Regions from separate parts of the Kineococcus rugosus genome, predicted to be linked through region 2. Evidence: riboswitches for the same ligand, from Rfam matches in the RefSeq annotation. Region 2 holds a riboswitch; the other holds the start of a gene.
The links. A riboswitch is a leader RNA that binds a small molecule or an ion and turns the genes downstream of it on or off. The one in region 2 is predicted to bind S-adenosylmethionine.

Region 1 (13,059 bases), on a different contig from region 2:
CCCGTTGACCACGCCGGGCTGCCCCGTGAACGAGGGGTCGCTGGCGACGAAGCCGACGACCTTCACGACCCGCTCGATGTTGTCGACCCCGCCGGCCACGGACGCTGCGGCGGCGACGGCGTTCAGCGCGCACGTCGCGGCGAGCTGCTGGGCCGTCCCGGCGTCGACCCCGGCCCCGACCTTGCCGGTCACGGCCAGCTGCCCGTCGACGAACGGCAGCTGCCCCGAGGTGAGGACGAGGTCCCCGTCGCGGGTGGCGGGCACGTAGCTGGCGACGGGCGGCACGACGGCCGGCAGCGTCAGGCCCAGCTCGGCCAGGCGCGCGGAGGCGCTCACGGCTTGGGCCGCTTCAGGTAGGCGACGAGGCCGTTGCCGTCGGGGCCCGTGACGACTTGCACGAGCTCCCAGCCGTCGCTGCCCCACTGGTCCAGGATCTGCTTCGTCGCGTGGACGATCAGGGGGACGGTGGCGTACTCCCAGGTGGTCATGGCGGCCACCGTAGTGGCCGCCACCACCTCGGGTCAGACGGCGTGGACCTCGGTGTCCAGCGCCGCGGGCACGGTGGTGCCGGACCCGGTGACCTGGCCGGCGGCCGCGCCCAGGGCCGCGTCGCGGGCGGTCTCCAGCAGACGGCGCCAGGACTGCACGTTCGGGCGGCGCTTGAGCAGCGCGCGGCGCTCACGCTCGGTCATGCCGCCCCAGACGCCGAACTCGATCCGGCTGTCCAGCGCGTCGGCCAGGCACTCGGTGCGCACGGGGCACCCGCCGCAGATCTGCTTGGCGCGGTTCTGCGCCGAACCCTGCACGAACAGGTCGTCCGCCGTGCTGGCCTTGCAGGCTCCACGACTGGCCCATTCCAACGTCCACGTCATCGACGGCCCCTCCCGTCAGCGTCCCTCCCGGCCGGGAGCCTGGCGGCTCCGGTTCCCCCCGGGGTGCGGGACGATCCCTGTGAATCTTCCTGAGTGCCCACCTGCGGGCACACCGGCAGCGTATGGTCGGGTCGCGGCCGGCCCCAGAGCACCTTGTGACGAACCTGGGTAGTCACTTCGGGCTAGCGCCACTCACCCGTTCGTGGAGATCGGCGGGTGCACGGGGTATCGGGCCGGTCACGATCCTGCGCGCGGACCGCGGAGGACGTGTGCAGGGCTTCGGCCCCCGGCACCGTCCGCTTACGCTGACCGCATGGCCCCTCGCTCCACGCAGCACGCCCGGCGCCCGGTCTTCCGCCTGCTCGCCGCGTTCGCCGCGGTCAGCGCCGCCGGTGGTGTGCTCGGCGCCGGTCTCGTCGTCCCGGCCGTGGCCGCGACGGGCAGCCTGACCAGCGAGGGCGTCGACATCTTCAACGAGCTGCCCGGGGACCTGGGCGACAAGTCGCTGTCCGAGGCCTCGACGATCCTGTGGTCGGACGGCACGGTCATGGCGAAGGTGTACGACCAGAACCGCTCGGTGGTGGCGTTCGACCAGATCGCGCCCGTGATGCGGGAGGCGATCATCGCCATCGAGGACGACCGGTACTACTCCCACGGCGCCGTGGACATGAAGGGCATCGTCCGGGCGCTGGTCTCCAACGCCGGGGGCGGCGGCACCCAGGGCGCCTCGACGATCACCCAGCAGTTCGTGAAGAACGTCCTGGTCCAGCAGGCCGTGGAGGAGGGTGACTCCGCCGCCGCCGCGGCCGCCGTCGAGGCCGACGGGGTCGACGGGTACGCGCGCAAGCTGCGGGAGATGAAGCTTGCGATCGGGGTCGAGAAGGAGATGTCGAAGGACGACATCCTCGCCGGCTACCTGAACGTCGCCTACTTCCAGAACAACGTGTACGGCGTCGAGGCCGCCGCGCAGTACTACTTCTCCAAGCCCGCCTCCCAGCTGACGCTGCCCGAGGCGGCCGTGCTGGCCGGGATGGTGCAGAACCCCGCCGCGTACAACCCGGTGAAGTACCTCGAGGCGTCCACGAAGCGGCGCAACGTCGTCCTGGGCCGCATGCTCGAACTCGGCAAGATCGACCAGGCCACCCACGACCAGGCCGTCGCGACGCCGCTGGAGATCCGCCCGAACCCCAGCCGCCAGGGCTGCCTGTCGGCCGGGACGGCGGCGTACTTCTGCGACTACGTCGTGCACGTCGTGGAGTCCGACCCCGCGTTCGGGGCGACCACCGAGGACCGCCGCAACCTGCTGCGCCGCGGCGGCCTGACCATCAAGACCACCCTCAGCCCGGTCGTCCAGGGCAACACCCAGCAGGCCGTCAACGACGGCGTGAACCCCGGCCAGGAGGCCCGGTCGGCGGCCTCGATCGTCGAGCCCGGCACCGGCCACATCCTGGCGATGGCGCAGAACACCACGTACTCGCCCGACGAGGACCAGATCGGCGTCACGACGCTGAACTACAACGTCAGCCAGGCCATGGGCGGCGGGTCCGGGTTCCAGCAGGGGTCGACGTTCAAGGCGTTCACGCTCGCGGCGTGGCTGAAGGCCGGCAAGTCGATCGACTCGACCGTCGCGGCGCCGTCGTCGGGCAACGACCCGTTCAGCGCGTTCACCGCGTGCGGGCAGAAGCTGCGCGGCGGCCGGTACCCGTACAGCAACTCCGAGGGCGGCGGCGGCGGCACCATGACGGTGCGCGCGGCGACGGCGAACTCCGTCAACACCGCCTACGTCGCCATGGAGAAGCAGCTCGACCTGTGCGACCTCGCGGCGACCGCGCAGTCGCTGGGCGTCTACAAGGCCGCGCCCACGCCGCTGGACACCATCGCCTCCAACCCCAAGACCCTCGACCTCGACCGGCTGCCGTCGATGACCCTGGGCACGAACCTCGTGACGCCGCTGTCGGTCGCCGGGGCGTACGCCGCGTTCGCGGCCGAGGGGAACTTCTGCAAGCCGACCGCGATCCTCGAGGTCCTCGACGCGAACGACCAGCCGCTGCAGATCCCGTCCGCGGACTGCAAGCAGGTCCTCGACGTCAACGTGGCCCGCAACGTCACCGAGGCGCTGCGGGGCGGCTGGACCAGCGGGACGGCCCGGAACGTCTCCGGCAAGTCCCTCCTGGCCGGCCGTCAGGTCGCCTCCAAGACGGGGACCACGAACCAGAGCCGCGACACCTGGTTCGCCGCCTACACCCCGCAGATGGCCGGGGCCGTGTGGGTCGGCCACCACGGGACGGTGAAGAGCCTGAACGGCGAGCGCATCAACGGCCGCCGCACCGGTCGCGTGTTCGGCGCCACGATCGCCGGGCCGATCTGGACGAACGCCGTCGGCCGCAGCCTCACGCAGCTGAACGCGCCGAAGCTCACCTTCACCGACGGCACCAGCCAGGGCCTGAAGACGACGACCGTCGACGGCCGCGTCCGGGTCCCCAACGTCGTGGGGCGCAGCGTGTCGTCCGCGACCTCCGCGCTGGAGGCCGCCGGGTTCAGCGTCAGCGTCTCCAGCAAGCGCGTCGCCTCCGAGTCCGTGGCCGCGGGCCTGGTGGCCGCGCAGAGCGCCCGGTCCGCCGCCGCCGGCGCGACCATCACCCTGACCCGCAGCTCCGGCCCCGCGCCGAAGCCCACGCAGCAGGCCCCGGCGCCGACGCAGACCAGCGAGGCGCCCCCGGCGCAGGCCCCGGCGGAGACGCCGGCGCAGCAGCCCCAGCCGCAGTCGGAGCAGCAGCCGGAGCAGCAGCCGGCGCCCTGAGGCCGGACGCGCGGAGGCCCGCCGGGGGAGCACCCCCCCGGCGGGCCTCTTCGCGTCTCAGGCCTGCAGGCGGGCCCGCACGGCGCCCGAGAGCCGCTTGCCGTCGGCGCGGCCCGCGACCTTGCCCTTCAGCTGCGACATCACCGCACCCATCGCGCCCATGCCCGTCAGCCCCTCGGAGGTGGCGATGAGCACGGCCTCGTCGACCAGCTCAGCCAGCTCCTCGTCGGACAGCGGCGTCGGCAGGTACGTCTCCACCACGCCCAGCTCGGCGCGCTCGCGGGCGGCCTGCTCGGTGCGGCCCGCGCCGTCGTACGCCTCGGCGGCCTCCCGGCGCTTCTTCGCCTCGCGCTGCAGGACGGTGACGACCTCCTCGTCGCTCAGCACGCGGGCCGCCTTCCCGGCGACCTCCTCGCCGCGGACCGCCGTCAGGACCATCCGCAGCGTCGCCGACCGCAGCTCGTCGCGGGCCTTCATCGCGGTCGTCAGGTCGGCCTGCAGGGAGTCCTTGAGGGTGTCGCTCATGCGGTGATCCTCCCACCCCCGTCGAGCCGTTTCCCGGCCGCGCGCGAGGATGGGCCGATGCCCAGCGAATCGACGGCCCGCGTCCTGAAGGCCACCGCCGCGACCGCCGCCCTCACCGCCCTGGCCGGCGCGGGGGCGCTCGGCTACGCCGCCGGGTACGAGGTGCGCGCGTTCACGCTGCGGCACGCGCTCGTGCCGGTGCTGCCCGTGGGGGCCCGGCCGCTGCGGGTCCTGCACCTGTCCGACCTGCACCTGGTGCCCTCGCAGCGCCGCAAGCGGGAGTGGGTCGCGGCCCTGGCCGACCTCGAACCGGACCTCGTCGTCAGCACCGGCGACAACCTCGCCGCCCAGGACGCCGTCCCCGCCGTCCTGGAGACGTACGCGGGGCTGCTGGAGCGCCCCGGCGTCTTCGTGCTCGGCTCCAACGACTACTGGGCGCCGCAGCCGCGGAACTGGGCGCGCTACCTCAAGGGCCCGTCCCGGGTCCCCGAGCCGGAGGTCCCGCGGCTGCCCACCGGGGAGCTGGTCCGCGGCTTCATCGACGCCGGCTGGGTCGACCTCGACAACGTCCGCACCCGCCTCACGGTCGCGGGCCTGGACCTGGAGCTCGTGGGCGTCGACGACCCGCACCTGCGCTACGACCGCTACCCCGACGTCGCCGGGCCCGCCGCCGCCGACGCCGACCTCACCATCGGCGTCACGCACGCCCCCTACCGCCGCACCCTGGACGCCATGACCGCCGACGGTGCCGGGATGCTCATCGCCGGCCACACCCACGGCGGGCAGCTGTGCGTGCCCGGCGTCGGCGCTCTCGTCACCAACTGCGACCTGCCCCGCGCCCAGGCGTCGGGCCTGTCCCGGTGGCACGCCGCCGGCCACGACGCCTGGCTGCACGTCTCCGCCGGGCTGGGGACCTCCCCGTACGCACCCGTGCGCTTCGCGTGCCGCCCCGAGGCGACGCTCCTGGAGCTCGTGCCCGTCCGCTGAGCGGGGGAGGGTTGGTTCGGAGCACCCGCGCCGATGGGCTACTCTTGGCGAGGCCGTTCACGCGGCTCAGCAGCATCGGGGTGTGGCGCAGCTTGGTAGCGCGCTTCGTTCGGGACGAAGAGGCCGCAGGTTCAAATCCTGTCACCCCGACCATCAAGACCGCAGGCCAGAGGCCCGGAACCGCGAGAGCGGGGCCGGGCCTCTGGCATGGTGGGCGACTGACTGCGTGACTGTCCTCCAGCTGGGACAGGAGCACGGAGCTGACCTCACGACGTGTCGGGGGCGGCGGATCTCTCGGACGACGGGATGCAGCACGTGACGGATGCCTCGCACCTGGACCTGGCTGCGGTCTTCAACGCGGTCCCCACCGCGTTCGCGGTGTTCGACACCGACCTGCGGTTCGTGACCGTCAACCGGGCCTTCCTGGAGTCGTCCGGCCGCACCCGGCCCGAGCTGATCGGCCGGTCGGTGTTCGACGTCTTCCCCGACAACCCCGACGACCCGGGGGCGCGGGCGAGCGCGAACCTCGAGGCCTCGCTGCGCCGGGTGCTGCGGACCGGGCGCCAGGACACCATGCCGCTGCAGAAGTACGACATCGCCGACGCCGACGGGCTCTTCCGACCCCGCTGGTGGAGCGCGGTGAACGCCCCGGTGATCGACGACGCCGGGCAGGTGGTGCTGGTGCTGCACCGGACGGAGGACGTCAGCGACTACGCCACCGAGAAGTTGCGGCAGCGCTCCGGTTCCGGCGTCGGCCTCTACGCGGCCCTGGAGGACCAGTCCCCGGCCGAGGCGGACCTGTACGTGCGCGGGCAGGAGCTGCGTGAGGCCCTGACCACCGAGACCGCGGGGGCGCGGCGCCTGGCCGGCATGGTGCAGGTGGCGCGGGAGCTGAGCGGGGCGGAGACCGTCGCGCAGCTGACCGACATCATCGTCGGCCGGGGCCTGGGGATGCTCGGTGCGGGCGGCGGCGCCGTGGCCGTGCGGACGGGCACGGGCGGCACCGAGGTGCTGGAGCTGACCCTGACCGACTCCCTGGGGGACCAGGCCCGCCGCACCTTCGCGCGCATCCCCGTGGACAGCCCGCTGCCGGTGGCCGTCGCCGCGGCGACGGGGCGGGTGGTGGTGCTGGCGGACCGCGAGGCGGCCGTGCGGTCCACCCCGTTGATGGAGGAGGCCGTCACCAGCACCGGCCTGGGCACGTGGGTGTCCCTGCCGCTGCAGGCCCGGGGCCGTTCGCTGGGCGGGCTGACGATCGGCTGGCGCGACCCGCAGGACTTCACCGACCGCGACGTCGAGCTCATGGAGGCGTTCGCCGCCCAGTGCGCCCAGAACCTCGCCGCGCTGCAGGTGCAGGAGCAGGAGCGCCGCGTGGCGGGGGAGCAGCGGCGCATGTCCGAGACGCTGCAGCGCAGCCTGCTCACCGCGCCGTTCGAGCCGGACCACCTGCAGATCGCGGTGCGCTACCTGCCCGCCGCGTCCGACGCCCAGGTCGGCGGCGACTGGTACGACTGCTTCCTGGGCCCGACCGGCACCACCACCCTGGTCGTCGGTGACGTCGCCGGGCACGACCGCGACGCGGCCGCCGCCATGGCGCAGGTCCGCAACCTGCTGCGCGGCGTCTCCATCACCCTCGGCGCCGCGCCCGCCGCCGTCCTGAGCGGTCTGGACACCGCCATGCACCACCTCGGCGTGGGGGTGATCGCCACGGCCGTCCTGGCGCAGGTGGAGCAGACCGACGAGCAGCGGGCCGCCGGCCTGCGCACCCTGCGGTGGTCCAACGCCGGGCACCCCCCGCCGGTCCTCATCGCCCCCGACGGCGCCGCGCGCCTCCTGCAGACCGCCCCGGACACCCTGCTGGGCCTGGTGCCCGGCACCGACCGCCACGACCACACGGTGACCCTGGACCCCGGGGCCACCCTCGTCCTGTACAGCGACGGCCTGGTCGAACGCCGGGACGCGCCGCTGCAGCAGGGCATGGAGTGGCTGCGCGCCACCCTGGAGCAGCTGCACCACCTGCCCGTGGAGGAGTTGTGCGACGCGCTGCTGGGCCGTCTCGACGGCTCGCCCGAGGACGACGTCGCGCTGCTGGTCCTGCGGGCCCACCCCGAGGAGGGTCCCCGTCCCCGCGAGGCCGGTCCGCGAGTGCTGCCCCCCGCACCCCCGGGCGCGGCGCCGCCCCTCAGCCGGTCGTAGCGGGGAGCCGACGGCGCGCGGGTGCGTCCGTCGTGCGGACCGCACCCGGGCGCTCCGCCTCGCACCGCGGGTCGACGTGCACCCTCGCCGCGCTCACCCCGGTTCCGTCCTGTCCACCACCGTGAAGTTGCCCCGTCGAACGGTGTAACAGGTGCAGGAGCTGTCGCGTCCTCTCACCGACGGAGCCGGGACCGCAGTCAGCGGGCCCGAACCACCGTCCTGGTCCGAGAGGCACGAGCACCATGAACTCCCAGCACTCCAAGGTCCTCACCGCCGGTGTCCTGACCGCCGCCGCCCTGCTCGGCGGGGCCGGGGTCGCCGCCGCGGCCGGCCCGGTCACCGGGACCGGCACCGGCTCGGGCGCCCACGGCGTCCCGGCGCAGACCGTCATCCACTTCGCCCACGGCGCCACCTCCGCCTCGGTCAGCGGGAAGGTCGGCCCCGAGGAGGACGACCGGTACGTCTTCGACGCCAAGGCCGGGCAGACCGCCCACATCCACCTGGCCCGTTCCACCAGCGCCCAGACCTGGACGCTGGTCGGTCCCTCGGGTCCGGCGGTGCACGACGCGCACAGCCCGCGCCAGTCCGACTTCACCTACCGGCTGCCCGAGAGCGGGCGGTACTACGTCGACATCGTCTCCACCCGCCCCTCCAGCTACCGGCTGGACCTGTCCATCCCCACCACCAAGCCCACCACCGGCAAGCCCGCGGCTCAGCCGGACAAGCCGGTGGTGGCCGAGGCCACGAAGATCGACTTCGCCCCCGGGCGCACCAGCGCGACGGTCACCGCGAAGGTCGGCCCGCGCGACCGCGCCGCGTACACGTTCGCCGCGAAGGCCGGGCAGCGCGCCCGGATCCAGCTGGACGGTTCGGGCACCGGGACGTTCACGCTGATCGCCCCCGACGGCACCCCGCTGCACACCACGCACAGCCGCAACCAGCGTGATGTGACGGTGACGCTGCCGGCGTCGGGTCTGTACCGCGTCGACCTCGCCGACGACGTCCACGCCGGGTCCCAGCAGCTGACGCTCAGCGTCCGCTGACCACGGGACCGCCGGGCCCGGTTCCCCGGGCCCGGCGGGGTCTCACCAGCCCCAGCCGCGCCGGGCGCCGAGCTCGTGCACGGCGCGGTCCAGCGTCGCGGCCACCCGGGCCCGGTCGGTGTCGGTGTGCGACAACCGCAACCGGCTCACGACGTCGCGGCCCTCGGTGAGCAGGCCGCCGCGGCGGTCGGCCTCCAGGACGACGTCCACGCCGTGGGCGTCGGCGAGGAAGGTGACCTCCAGCTCGTTCACCTTCCGCACGTGAGCGGGCGGGGCGAACTCCAGCTCCTGGTAGAAGGGCAGGTCGGAGCCGCGCACGCGGCCCTTCTCCACGTCGGCGTGCTTGAACCGCCAGCCGAGGGACCCGAGGGCGTCGACCACGGCCTGCTGCACCGGCAGCGGCGCCACGGTGAGGCCGTCGAGGTCGCCGGGGTCGACGGCCCCGGCGATGACGAGCCGGGTCGCCACGCCGACGGCCACCCCGCGCAGGTGCCAGCCGCCGATCGCGGTGATCGGCGTCTGCCACGGCAGGGTCAGCGCGAACGGCAGCTCGGCCCGCTGCCCGGGCACGGTGGTGAACCCCGCGCCGACGCGGGCGCTGCCGAAGGCGACGTCCTCGCGCCACTCGGTGTCGCCGCTCTCGACCTCCACCCGGGCCTGCAGGGCGACGACGACCTCCTGCACGTCCTGGGGCACCTTGCCGCCGGTCACGACGACCCGGCCCCGCACGGGGCCACCCGGCCGCGCGACGTCGTCCTCCAGCACCGTGTCCACCGTCGCCGCACCCGCACCGAAGCGTGCGGCCAGGTCGCGCAGAGCCATCCCGTCCTCCGTCCCCGGGGCCGCCGGCCGGCCCCCTCCCGGAGGACGGCCGGGACGGGCGCCGCGTTCCCCGGGGCGGGGACGACGGGGGCCCGGCCCCGCCGCAGCAGGACCGGGCCCCCGGGGGACGGGCGGGTCAGTCCCGCGACGCCTTGACCCGTCCCTCGACGAACCCGAGCACCACGTCGGACGCCTTGCCCAGCAGCGCCAGCAGGATGATCGCCAGCAGCACCTGGTCGGTGCGGGACGTGTTCTGCCCGTTGGTCATCTGGTAGCCGAGGCCGATGGAGGAGGAGATGAGCTCGGCGGCGACGAGGAACAGCCAGCTCTGCGCCAGCCCCAACCGCAACCCGGACAGCAGCGCGGGTGCGGTGGCGGGCAGCAGGATCGAGGTGAACAACCCGATGCCGCGGCGGCCGTAGGCGCGGCCGACCTCGACGAGCGCGGGGTCGAGGTGGGTCAGGGAGGAGACCACGGTCGTGTAGACGGGGAAGAACGCCCCGATCGCGACGAGGGTGATCTTCGGGGGTTCCCCGAGCCCGATCCACAACCCCAGCAGCGGGACCCACGCCAGCGACGGCACCGCGCGCAGCGCCCCGAGGGTCGGGGACAGCAGGCGGTACGCCAGCCGGGACGACCCCGTCAGCCCGCCGAGGACGAGACCCGCGGCGGCGCCGAGCGCGAACCCGACGAGCACCCGCTGCACGCTGATGGCGATGTTCGTCTGGAGCTGACCGGTGGTCCACAACTGCTGCGCGGCGGTGAGGACGTCACCGGGCGGCGGGAGCTGGCTGGGCAGGAACACCCCGGCCGCGGTGGTCGCCCACCAGGCCGCCACGAGGGCCACGGGCACGACGGCCCCCAGCCACCAGCCGGACCGGACCCGGCGCGCCGGGGCGTCCGGGGTCCGCTCCCGGGCGGGAGTGGCCACGCTCACGACGCGGACGCCTTCTGCGCGAACTCCGGCACGAGCAGCGTGTCGAGCGCCGTCGTCGCGGCGTCCTCCGACGGGACGTCACCGGTGGCGGCCATGAGCGGGACGATCCCGGCCAGCACCGTCCGCTGCGCCTCGCCGGGAACCCCGTCGAGGTCGAGCGTGGTGCGTTCCAGGACGCGGGCGGCGACCTCGGGCGACAGCTGCGCGGCGGTCGCGTACAGCGTCGCGAGCTCGGCGGGGTTCGCCAGCGCCCACGCGCGGGCCGTCGCGTAGGCGTCGACGACCTGCTGGACGAGGTCGGGGGAGTCCTGGATGAACTCCTCGCGGGCGTTGAGGACGCCGTAGGTGTTGAAGTCGACGTTGCGGTACAGCAGCTTCGACCCGGCCTGGATCTCGGTGGCCGCCATGTTCGGGTCCAGCCCCGCCCACGCGTCGACGTCGCCGCGTTCGAGGGCGGCGCGGCCGTCGGCGTGCTGGATGTTGAGGATCTCGACGTCGGAACCGGACAACCCGGCCTGGGCGAGCGCCTGCTGGAGGAAGAAGTACGGGTCGGTGCCGGTGGTGGCCGCGATCTTCTTGCCGCGCAACCCCGCGACGTCGGTGACGGTGGAGTCCTTCCCGACGACGAGCGCGGTCCACTCCGGCTGGGAGTACACCTCGACGGTCTGCACGGGCGAGCCGTTGGTCCGGGCCTGCAGGACGGCCGACCCGGCGGTGGAGGCCAGGTCGAGGTTGCCGTTGCGGAGGAACTCGTTGGCCTTGTTGCTGCCCTGCGACTGCTCCCACTGCACGGTCAGGCCGGCGTCCTCGAGGATCTTCTGCTCGCGCACGACGAGGCTGAGGGGGTTGTAGAGGGCGTAGTCGAGGCGGACCCGGTCGCCGCCGCCGGACCCGCTGCTCGCGGTGGGGGCGGCGCTGCCGGAGGAGGACTCGCCCTGCACGCAGCCGGCCGCGGTGAGGGCGAGGGAACCCAGGCCGAGGCCGAGCAGGGCGCGACGGGTGGTGGTGCGGGGCAGCGTGGACACAGTTCTCCCGGGGGTGCGGTGGTGGGGGGTGCGCGGGGGGTCGTTCAGGCGGTGCGGGGGACGCCGAGCAGGTCGAGCAGCTCGACGCGCAGCCGGGCGGTGGCGGCGTCGGCGCGGTCGCGGGGGCGGGGCGCGTCGACGACGAGGTCGCGCACGACGCGGGCACCCGCCTCGTCGTCGTTCCCGTCCTTGCCGAGCACCAGGACGCGGTCGGCCAGGTGCAGCGCCTCGTCGACGTCGTGGGTGACGAACACGACCGTGGCCCCGGTGCCGCGCTGGACCTCGTCGAGCAGGTCCTGCATGCGCAGCCGGGTGAGGGCGTCGAGGGCGGCGAACGGCTCGTCGAGCAGCAGGACGCCGGGGCGGCGGACCAGCGCCCGGGCCAGCGCGGTCCGCTGGGCCATGCCGCCGGAGACCCGCCGCGGCCGGTGCCCGGCGAAGTCCTCCAGGCCGACGACCTCCAGCCAGCGCAGCACCTCCTCGCGCCCGGCGGCGCGGGCGGTGCCGCGGGGCAGGCCGAAGGCGACGTTCCCGGCGAGGTCGCGCCAGGGCAGCAGGCGCGGTTCCTGGAACACGACGGCGGTGCGGGGGTGGACCCCGCGGACGGGCTGCCCGGCGACCTCGACGGTGCCGGCCGACGGGGTGTCCAGGCCGGCGACGAGCCGCAGCAGCGTCGACTTCCCGCAGCCGGAGGCGCCCACGAGCGCCACGGTGCTGCCTGCCCGCAGGTCCAGGTCCAGCGGCGCGAGCACGCGGTGCCCGCCGAAGGAGCGGCTCACGCCGCGCAGCCGCACGCCGGCGGCGTCGACGCGGGTGGCGCCCGGGGCGGACGCGGACGCGGTGGCGGTGGGTGTGGTCGTCACGCGATCTCCTCCATCGGTCCCGGCATGAGCACCACACCTCACGGGGAGGCGGTTGCTGCGGCGTCGACGAGCCAGGTCTCTCGGCCGCTCTGGATGGTGGGCACACTGTAGGCCAGCCACGGGGGTGGTGCCGAACGGGTCGCCGGACCGGGGCGCCTCCGGCACCCTGTCGGGGTGGTCGACCGCCTGCCCTCGCCCGAGGCCGTGGCCCTGCACGGGCCCGTGATGATGCACCAGCACTGGGACGACCTCGCGTTCCTGCACTGGGCCGTGGACCCCGCCCGGGTCGCGCCGCTCATGCCGCCGGGGGTCCGCCCCGACGTCCTCGACGGCGCCACCTACGTGGGCCTCATCCCCTTCACCCTGCGCGGGGCCGGGCCGGGACGGCGGGGCAGCGTCCCGTACGCGGGAACGTTCCTGGAGACGAACGTGCGGTTCTACTCCGTGGACGACGAGGGCCGCCGGGGGGTGGTGTTCGCGAGCCTGGACGCGAGCCGGCTCGCCGTCGTCGTCGGCGCGCAGCTGGCGTTCGGCCTGCCCTACCGCTGGTCGTCGATGCGCCACGCGGTGCGCGTGCGGGACGGGGCGCGGGAGCTGCTGTGGACGTGCCGGACCCGCGCGGGGGTGCGCAGCCGCGTCGCCGTCCGCGAGGGCGCACCGGCCGTCGACGACCTCGGGGTGTTCCTCACGTCGCGGTTCGGGCTGCACGCGCAGCACCTGGGCCGCACCTGGTGGATCGCCAACGAGCACGAGCGGTGGCCGCTGCGCTCGGCCGAGGTCCTGGAGCTGGACGACGGGCTGGTCGCGGCGGCGGGGTTCGAGGTGGCCGGCCCGCCGGACCACGTCGCGTTCGCGCGGCGGGTCACGACCCGCTTCGCGCTGCCCCGGGAACTGGGGCGTGAGACGGTGCGTTGACCACCGCGTACCGTCCCCGGAACCAGGAGAGGACCGCCGCCGCCGATGTGCGACGACGATCACGACGACCCTTC
Region 2 (6,202 bases):
CACCAGCGAGCGGGCGATCGCGACGCGCTGGCGCTGGCCGCCGGACAGCGCGGCCGGGCGCCGCCGCCACAGGTCCCGGTCCAGGCCGACGGCGCCCAGCGCCTCGGCCACCCGCCGGTCGCGCTCGGCGCGGTCGCCGACGCCGTACCGGTCCAGCGGTTCGCGCACGATCGCGTCGAGCCGCCACGTCGGGTCCAGCGACGTGAACGGGTTCTGGTAGACGAGCTGCAGGTCCCGGCGGGTCCGCCGCAGCTCGGCGCGGGAACGGCCCTGGACGGCCTCCCCGGCCACCAGGACCTCCCCGGCGTCGGGCTGCTCGAGCCCCAGCAGGACCCGCACGGCCGTCGTCTTGCCCGAACCGGACTCGCCCACCAGGGCGTGCGTCGTCCCGGCCGGGACGGAGAACGACACGTCGTCCAGCGCCCGGGTCCCGCCGGGGAACGTCTTGGTGACGCCCCGCAGCTCCAGCCGCGCCGGACCGGGCGCGGTGACCGGCGCGCGGCGGTACCGGTCGGGGTTCAGCGCGGGGACGTCGGCCTGCAGCTCCCGGGCGTACCGCGAGCGCGGGGCCCCGAACACCTCGGCGGTCGGCCCGCTCTCCTCGACGCGGCCGTCGCGCAGCACGACGATCCGGTCGGTGCGCTCGGCGGCGACCGCGAGGTCGTGGGTGATGAGCAGCAGCCCGATGCCGAGGTCGCTGCGCAGCTCGGTCAGCAGGTCCAGGACGCGGCGCTGGATCGTCACGTCGAGGGCGCTGGTGGGTTCGTCGGCCACCAGCAGCGCGGGGCGCGGCAGGACGGTGAGCCCGATGAGGACGCGCTGCAGCATCCCGCCGGACAGCTCGTGGGGGTGGGCGTCGTAGACGCGCTGGGGGTCGGGCAGCCCCACGCGCTCGAAGACGTCCAGGACCATCCGGCGGCGGGCCCGGCGGTCGCGCTCCCCGGTGAGCGCGGCGGCCTCCTGGGCCTGGGACCCGATGCGGCGCACGCTGTTGAGGGCGGTCGCGGGGTCCTGCGGGACGAAGCCGAGGGTGCGGCCGCGCAGCGCGCGGAACCGGCGCTCGGGGGTCCGCAGCACGTCGGTGCCCAAGACCTCGACGGTTCCGGTGGCCTGGGCGGTGTACCGGGGCAGCAGGCGCAGGACGGCGCGGGCGGTGGTGGACTTGCCCGAACCGGACTCGCCGATGAGGGCGAGGCTGCCGCCCGGGGGGATCTCGAACGACACGCCGGACACGACCGGGGTGCCGTCGTAGGCGACCGACAGGTCCTGCACCCGCAGCAGGGGTTTCGTCACTCGGGGCTCCTCAGGCGGTCCCGCGCAGCCAGCGGCTGACGCGGTTCACGGACAGGACGGTGGCGACGGTGACGGCCGCGGGCGCGTGCACCAGCCACGGGGCGGTCGGGTAGTCCTTGCCCGCCGAGACGAGCAGACCCCAGTCCGAGGCCGGCGGCGGGTCGCCGTAGCCGAGGAACGCGAGCCCGGCGATGACGAGGATCGACAGCCCGAACTGCAGCACGGCCAGGGCCAGCACCGTGCGCGAGGCGTTGGGCAGCACGTGCCGCAGCAGGACGTGGGTGCGCGAACCCCCCAGCAGGGCCGAGGCCTCCACGAACACCGACCGCCGGGTCCGCAGGACCTCCGAGCGCAGGACGCGGGCGAACACCGCGACGGCGGAGACCCCGGTGGCGATCGCGGCGTTGATCGTCTGGAAACCCAGCGAGCTCACGACGATGACGGCGAGCAGGAAGCTCGGGATCGCGAGCAGGACGTCGACCACGCGGGCCAGCACGACGTCCACCAGGCCCCCGAGGAACCCGGCGAGCAGCCCGACGAGGCCGCCGACGACGACGCCGATCCCGACCGCGACGAGCGCGCTGGTGACCGAGGACGCCGTACCGTGCACGACGCGGGAGAACTCGTCCCGGCCGAGGTGGTCGGTGCCGAACCAGTGCGCCGGGCTCGGGGCCAGGAGCTTGTCCGCGGTCACGCCCTGCCCGGGGTCGTGCTGGGTGAACAGGCCCGGGGCCAGCGCCCAGGCCAGGACGACGGCCAGGACGGCGAACGCCAGGACGACGGTCGGCGGGACGCGGTGCGCGGACCGGCGGGTGATCGCCGGGGCCTGCACGCGGGAGGCGGTGACGGTGCCGCTCACGCCGGGCTCAGCTCCTCGCGGGGGACGGTCACGGGACGGGGGGTGCGGACGCGGGGGTCCAGCAGCGGGTACACGAGGTCGGCCACCAGGTTGACGAGGACGAACACGACGGCGGCCAGGGACACGACGGCCTGCAGGACGGGCAGGTCCTGCGTCGTCACTGAGGACTCCACGAGGCTGCCGATCCCGGCGCGGCCGAAGATCGTCTCGGTGATGAGGGCACCGCCGAGCAGTTCACCGACCGTCAGGGCCAGCACCGTGACCACGGGCAGCGAACTGGGCCGCAGCAGGTGCCGCAGCAGCAGCCGTCCCCGCCCCAGTCCCCGGGAGCGGGCCACCGAGGCGTACTCCTGACGCGACTCGTGGTCGAGCCCGGCGATGAGCACCTCGGCCAGCTGTGCGGACACCGGAATCCCCAGGGCCAGGGCGGCGAAGGCGGTCGCCCAGCCGGAGTCCGGCTCGATGATGCGGAACAGGCCCAGTTCCAGGGCGAAGACGTGGATGAGCACCAGGCCGATGACGAAGTTCGGCACCGACAGGAACAGCGAGGGCAGCGAGCGCAGCACGCCCTGCGCCGCGCGCGGCAGGACCTGGGTCCCGAGCGCGACGGCGGCGGCCAGCACGACCGCGACGGCCAGCGCGCCGGCGGCCAGGGTGAGGGTGGAGGGCAGCACCTCGGCGATCGACTCCGCGACCGGGCGGTTGCTGCGCAGCGACACCCCCAGGTCGCCGGTGACGAAGCGCGACAACGACTCCCACAGCTGCACGAGCACCGGCTGGTCGAGCCCGTAGTAGGCGACGATGCGGGCGATCTCGTCCTCGGTGAACCCGTTCTCGGGGTTGCGCAGCGTGTTCGTGACCGGGTCTCCGGGCAGGACGCTGATGACGACGAACGTCGCGAGGTACGCCAGCAGGACGACGACGACGGCCTGGCCGACGCGCCGGGCGGCGAAACCGGGGTAACCCCTCACGGCCCGGCCGCCTCAGGCTTCCAGGTGGGCGGTGTGGAAGTTCGCGTACGCCACCCCGTTGTAGGTGACGCCCACCAGGTCGGAGCGGTGGGCGTAGATGCGCTGCACGATCTGCTCCAGCGGGATGAACAGCCCCTGCTCCAGGACGTACTGCTGGAGCTGGTCGACCGAGGCGGCACGGCTGTCCGCGTCCACCGCGCCGGCGACGGCGTCGCGCAGCTGGTTCAGGGTCTGGTCGCTCTCGCCGAGGCCGAACCAGTCCTCGCCCTCGTTGGCGCTGGTGAGGATGCTCGCGACGGTTCCGACGTCGATGAAGCTGCGGGTGACCTCGTAGTTGGAAAGGGTCTTGTTGCCGGTGACCCGCTGGCCGTAGGTGACCACGTCGAAGGTCTGCAGGTCCACGGTGAACCCGACCTCGCCGAGCTGCTGGGCGACGAGCTCGTCGACGGCCTGCGACGTCACGAGGTAGGGGTTGGGGAAGAGGGTGACGGCCAGCGGCTGCCCGTCCTTGCTGCGCCCGCCGTCCGGGCCCTCCACCCAGCCGGCCTCGTCGAGCAGGGCGTTCGCCCGCGCGGCGTCGAAGGCGAACTCGGCGGAGTGGTCGGAGGCCTCGGGGACGTTGGACTGGATGAAGGACTCGGCCTTCTTCCAGTCGCTGGTGTAGACCGTGGAGAGGATCTCGTCGCGGTCGACGGCGTGCTGGAAGGCCTGCCGGACGCGGACGTCGGTGAAGGGGGCGACGGAGGCGTTGAGGCGGTAGCCGTGGGCGAAACCCAGGTAGCGGGGGGTGGCGACCGTGAACCCCGCGTCCTTGAGCCCGTCGAGCTCCTGCGGGGTCGCGTTGAAGACGACGTCGGCCTGGTTGGACTGCAGGCTCGCGGTCCGCAGCGAGCTCTCCTTGACGATCTTGTACGTGATGGTGTCCAGGGCGGCGGCGCCGGTCCTGCCGAGGGCCTGCGGGCCCCAGGCGTAGTCGGCGCGCCGGGTGAGGACCACGTTGTCGCCCTCCTTCCAGCTCTTCACCGTGAACGGGCCGGACCCGCTGAACTGCGACAGGTCGGCCTGCCCCTCGGCGGGGAGCGCGATCGTCCCCGGGGAGACGAGGATGGACCCGTGGTAGCCGAGAGTGGGGATGAACCCCAGGGTGGGGGCGCTGAACTCCACCACCACGGTCGAGGCGTCCGCGGCCGAGGCGGCCAGGTACGTCTTGGGGAACAGGCCGATGGGGTTGACGCCCTTGTCGGCCTGCCCCCTGGCCCAGTAGTCGAGGTTCGCGACGACGGCCGCGGCGTCCAGGGCGGTCCCGTCGGAGAACGTCACCCCGCTCTTGAGGTGGAGGGTGAACTCGGTGGCGTCCGGGTTCTGCTCCCACGACTCCGCCAACCACGGCGTGACCTTCCCCTCGCCGTCGACGTGGACGAGCTTGTCGGTGACGTGGCCCCAGATGTTGCCCTGGAAGCTGGAGATGGCGCTGTTGTTCGGGATCCAGGTGTCGCCGAGGGAGTCGATGAGGAAGACGACGTCCCCGCCCTCCTGGGCCTTCCCCGAACCCGGGGCGGGCTCCGAACCCGACGCGCCGCCTCCGCAGGCGGTGAGGACGGTACCCACGGCCCCCGCCCCGAGGGCCGCGGAGACCGCGCGGCGGGTGGGACGGGGACCGGGGGTTCCGGTGGTGGTGCTGGGCATGGGGGCGTGGCTCCTCGGTCGTGCGGCGGGGGGACCGCACGGGGTTTCGCCGGTGCGGTGCGGGGGAGGGGGCCGCGGACCGGCGGGCGGTCGCGGGGGGTCGGGTCAGCGCAGCGGACAGAGCGCGCTGGACTGCCGGGACAGGTCGACGTGACGACGGGCCGTCAGGTGCACCGCGGATCGCACTGGGTCTCCTCCATCGGTCCCGGCGGTAGCACCTTCCCGAAGGAGGTTGCTGCGGCGTCTCTGAGCCAGGTCTCTCAGCCGCTCTGGATGGTGGATCGAGATTGGCAGAGTTCCCGGCGCGCGTCAACGCCGGGTCCCGGGTGTGCGATGGTGGCGGTTCCCCCGCCCGTGACCGCACCGGAGCGGGACCACCCGTGCAGGAACTCCCGAACGGAGCCACCAGACGTGACGACCGAACTGCTCCCCGACGTCCTGACCGGCCCGCTGGCCGAGCTCGCCCGCGAACTGCCCGGCGCCGTGGACCCGGGTTTCGCCGCCCACGAGGTCACCGACCGCTCCCGCCTCGACGCCCCCGTCGGGGTCCTCGCCGTCGTCCGCCCCGCCGACGTGGCGCAGGTCCAGGCCGTCCTGCGCTGGGCCACCCGGCACCGGGTCCCCGTCGTCCCCCGGGGGGCGGGCACGGGGTTGTCCGGCGGGGCCGTCGGCGTGGCCGGCGGGATCGTGCTGTCCACCGAGCGGCTCGACCGGATCCTCGAGATCGCCCCCGCCGACCAGGTGGCCCGCGTGGAACCGGGCGTCCTGGGCGCCGACCTCGACGCGGCGCTGGCGCCGCTGGGGCTGCGCTACGCCCCCGACCCCGCCAGCTGGCGGATCTCCAGCATCGGCGGCAACGTCGCCACGAACGCCGGGGGCCTGCGCTGCGCCAAGTACGGCGTGACCCGCGAGTCGGTGCTCGCCCTGGACGTGGTGCTCTCCGACGGGACCCTCGTCTCGACGGGGCACCGCTCGATCAAGGGGGTCACGGGCCTGGACCTGGTGGGGCTGTTCACCGGGTCCGAGGGGACCCTCGGGGTCGTCGTCGGCATCACGGTCCGGTTGCGCCCCCGGCCGGTCGACGAGCAGACCGTCGCCGCCTGGTTCGACTCGGTCGACGCGGCCGCGCAGGGCCTTCTGGCCCTCACGGCCGGCGCGGCGCGACCGGCCGTCGTGGAACTGCTCGACGGCGCGACGCTGGGCGACATCGACGCCCACTCGGGCACGTCGCTGGCCGCGCACGGCGGCGCCCTGCTGCTCGTCCAGACCGACGGCCACGGCGCGCGGGCCGAGGCGGCCGAGGTCGAGGCGGCCCTGGCCGGAGCCGGGGGACGCCCGCGCCGGCTGCACGGAGCCGACGCGGAGTTCCACTGGGAGCTGCGTCGCACCGGCC

Region 1: another riboswitch for S-adenosylmethionine. It lies ahead of ACRYM6_RS06215 (ABC transporter ATP-binding protein); the one in region 2 lies ahead of ACRYM6_RS16910 (putative leader peptide).

The regions. Positions count from the first base shown of each region.
Region 1 covers NZ_JBJLSJ010000008.1:72,112-85,170, reverse strand. The annotation lists gene ACRYM6_RS06275 (RidA family protein) at 1-336, opposite strand, end outside; gene ACRYM6_RS06270 (DUF4177 domain-containing protein) at 333-488, opposite strand; gene ACRYM6_RS06265 (WhiB family transcriptional regulator) at 522-872, opposite strand; gene ACRYM6_RS06260 (penicillin-binding protein) at 1,186-3,672, shown strand; gene ACRYM6_RS06255 (GatB/YqeY domain-containing protein) at 3,730-4,197, opposite strand; gene ACRYM6_RS06250 (metallophosphoesterase) at 4,255-5,184, shown strand; tRNA gene ACRYM6_RS06245 (tRNA-Pro) at 5,261-5,337, shown strand; gene ACRYM6_RS06240 (SpoIIE family protein phosphatase) at 5,500-7,380, shown strand; gene ACRYM6_RS06235 (peptidase) at 7,623-8,423, shown strand; gene ACRYM6_RS06230 (sporulation protein) at 8,466-9,245, opposite strand; gene ACRYM6_RS06225 (ABC transporter permease) at 9,382-10,182, opposite strand; gene ACRYM6_RS06220 (aliphatic sulfonate ABC transporter substrate-binding protein) at 10,179-11,207, opposite strand; gene ACRYM6_RS06215 (ABC transporter ATP-binding protein) at 11,252-12,001, opposite strand; SAM riboswitch class I at 12,078-12,170, opposite strand; gene ACRYM6_RS06210 (YqjF family protein) at 12,245-12,985, shown strand.
Region 2 covers NZ_JBJLSJ010000030.1:54,678-60,879, reverse strand. The annotation lists gene ACRYM6_RS16930 (dipeptide ABC transporter ATP-binding protein) at 1-1,293, opposite strand, end outside; gene ACRYM6_RS16925 (ABC transporter permease) at 1,304-2,125, opposite strand; gene ACRYM6_RS16920 (ABC transporter permease) at 2,149-3,123, opposite strand; gene ACRYM6_RS16915 (ABC transporter substrate-binding protein) at 3,136-4,809, opposite strand; gene ACRYM6_RS16910 (putative leader peptide) at 4,915-4,983, opposite strand; SAM riboswitch class I at 5,003-5,089, opposite strand; gene ACRYM6_RS16905 (FAD-binding oxidoreductase) at 5,221-6,202, shown strand, end outside.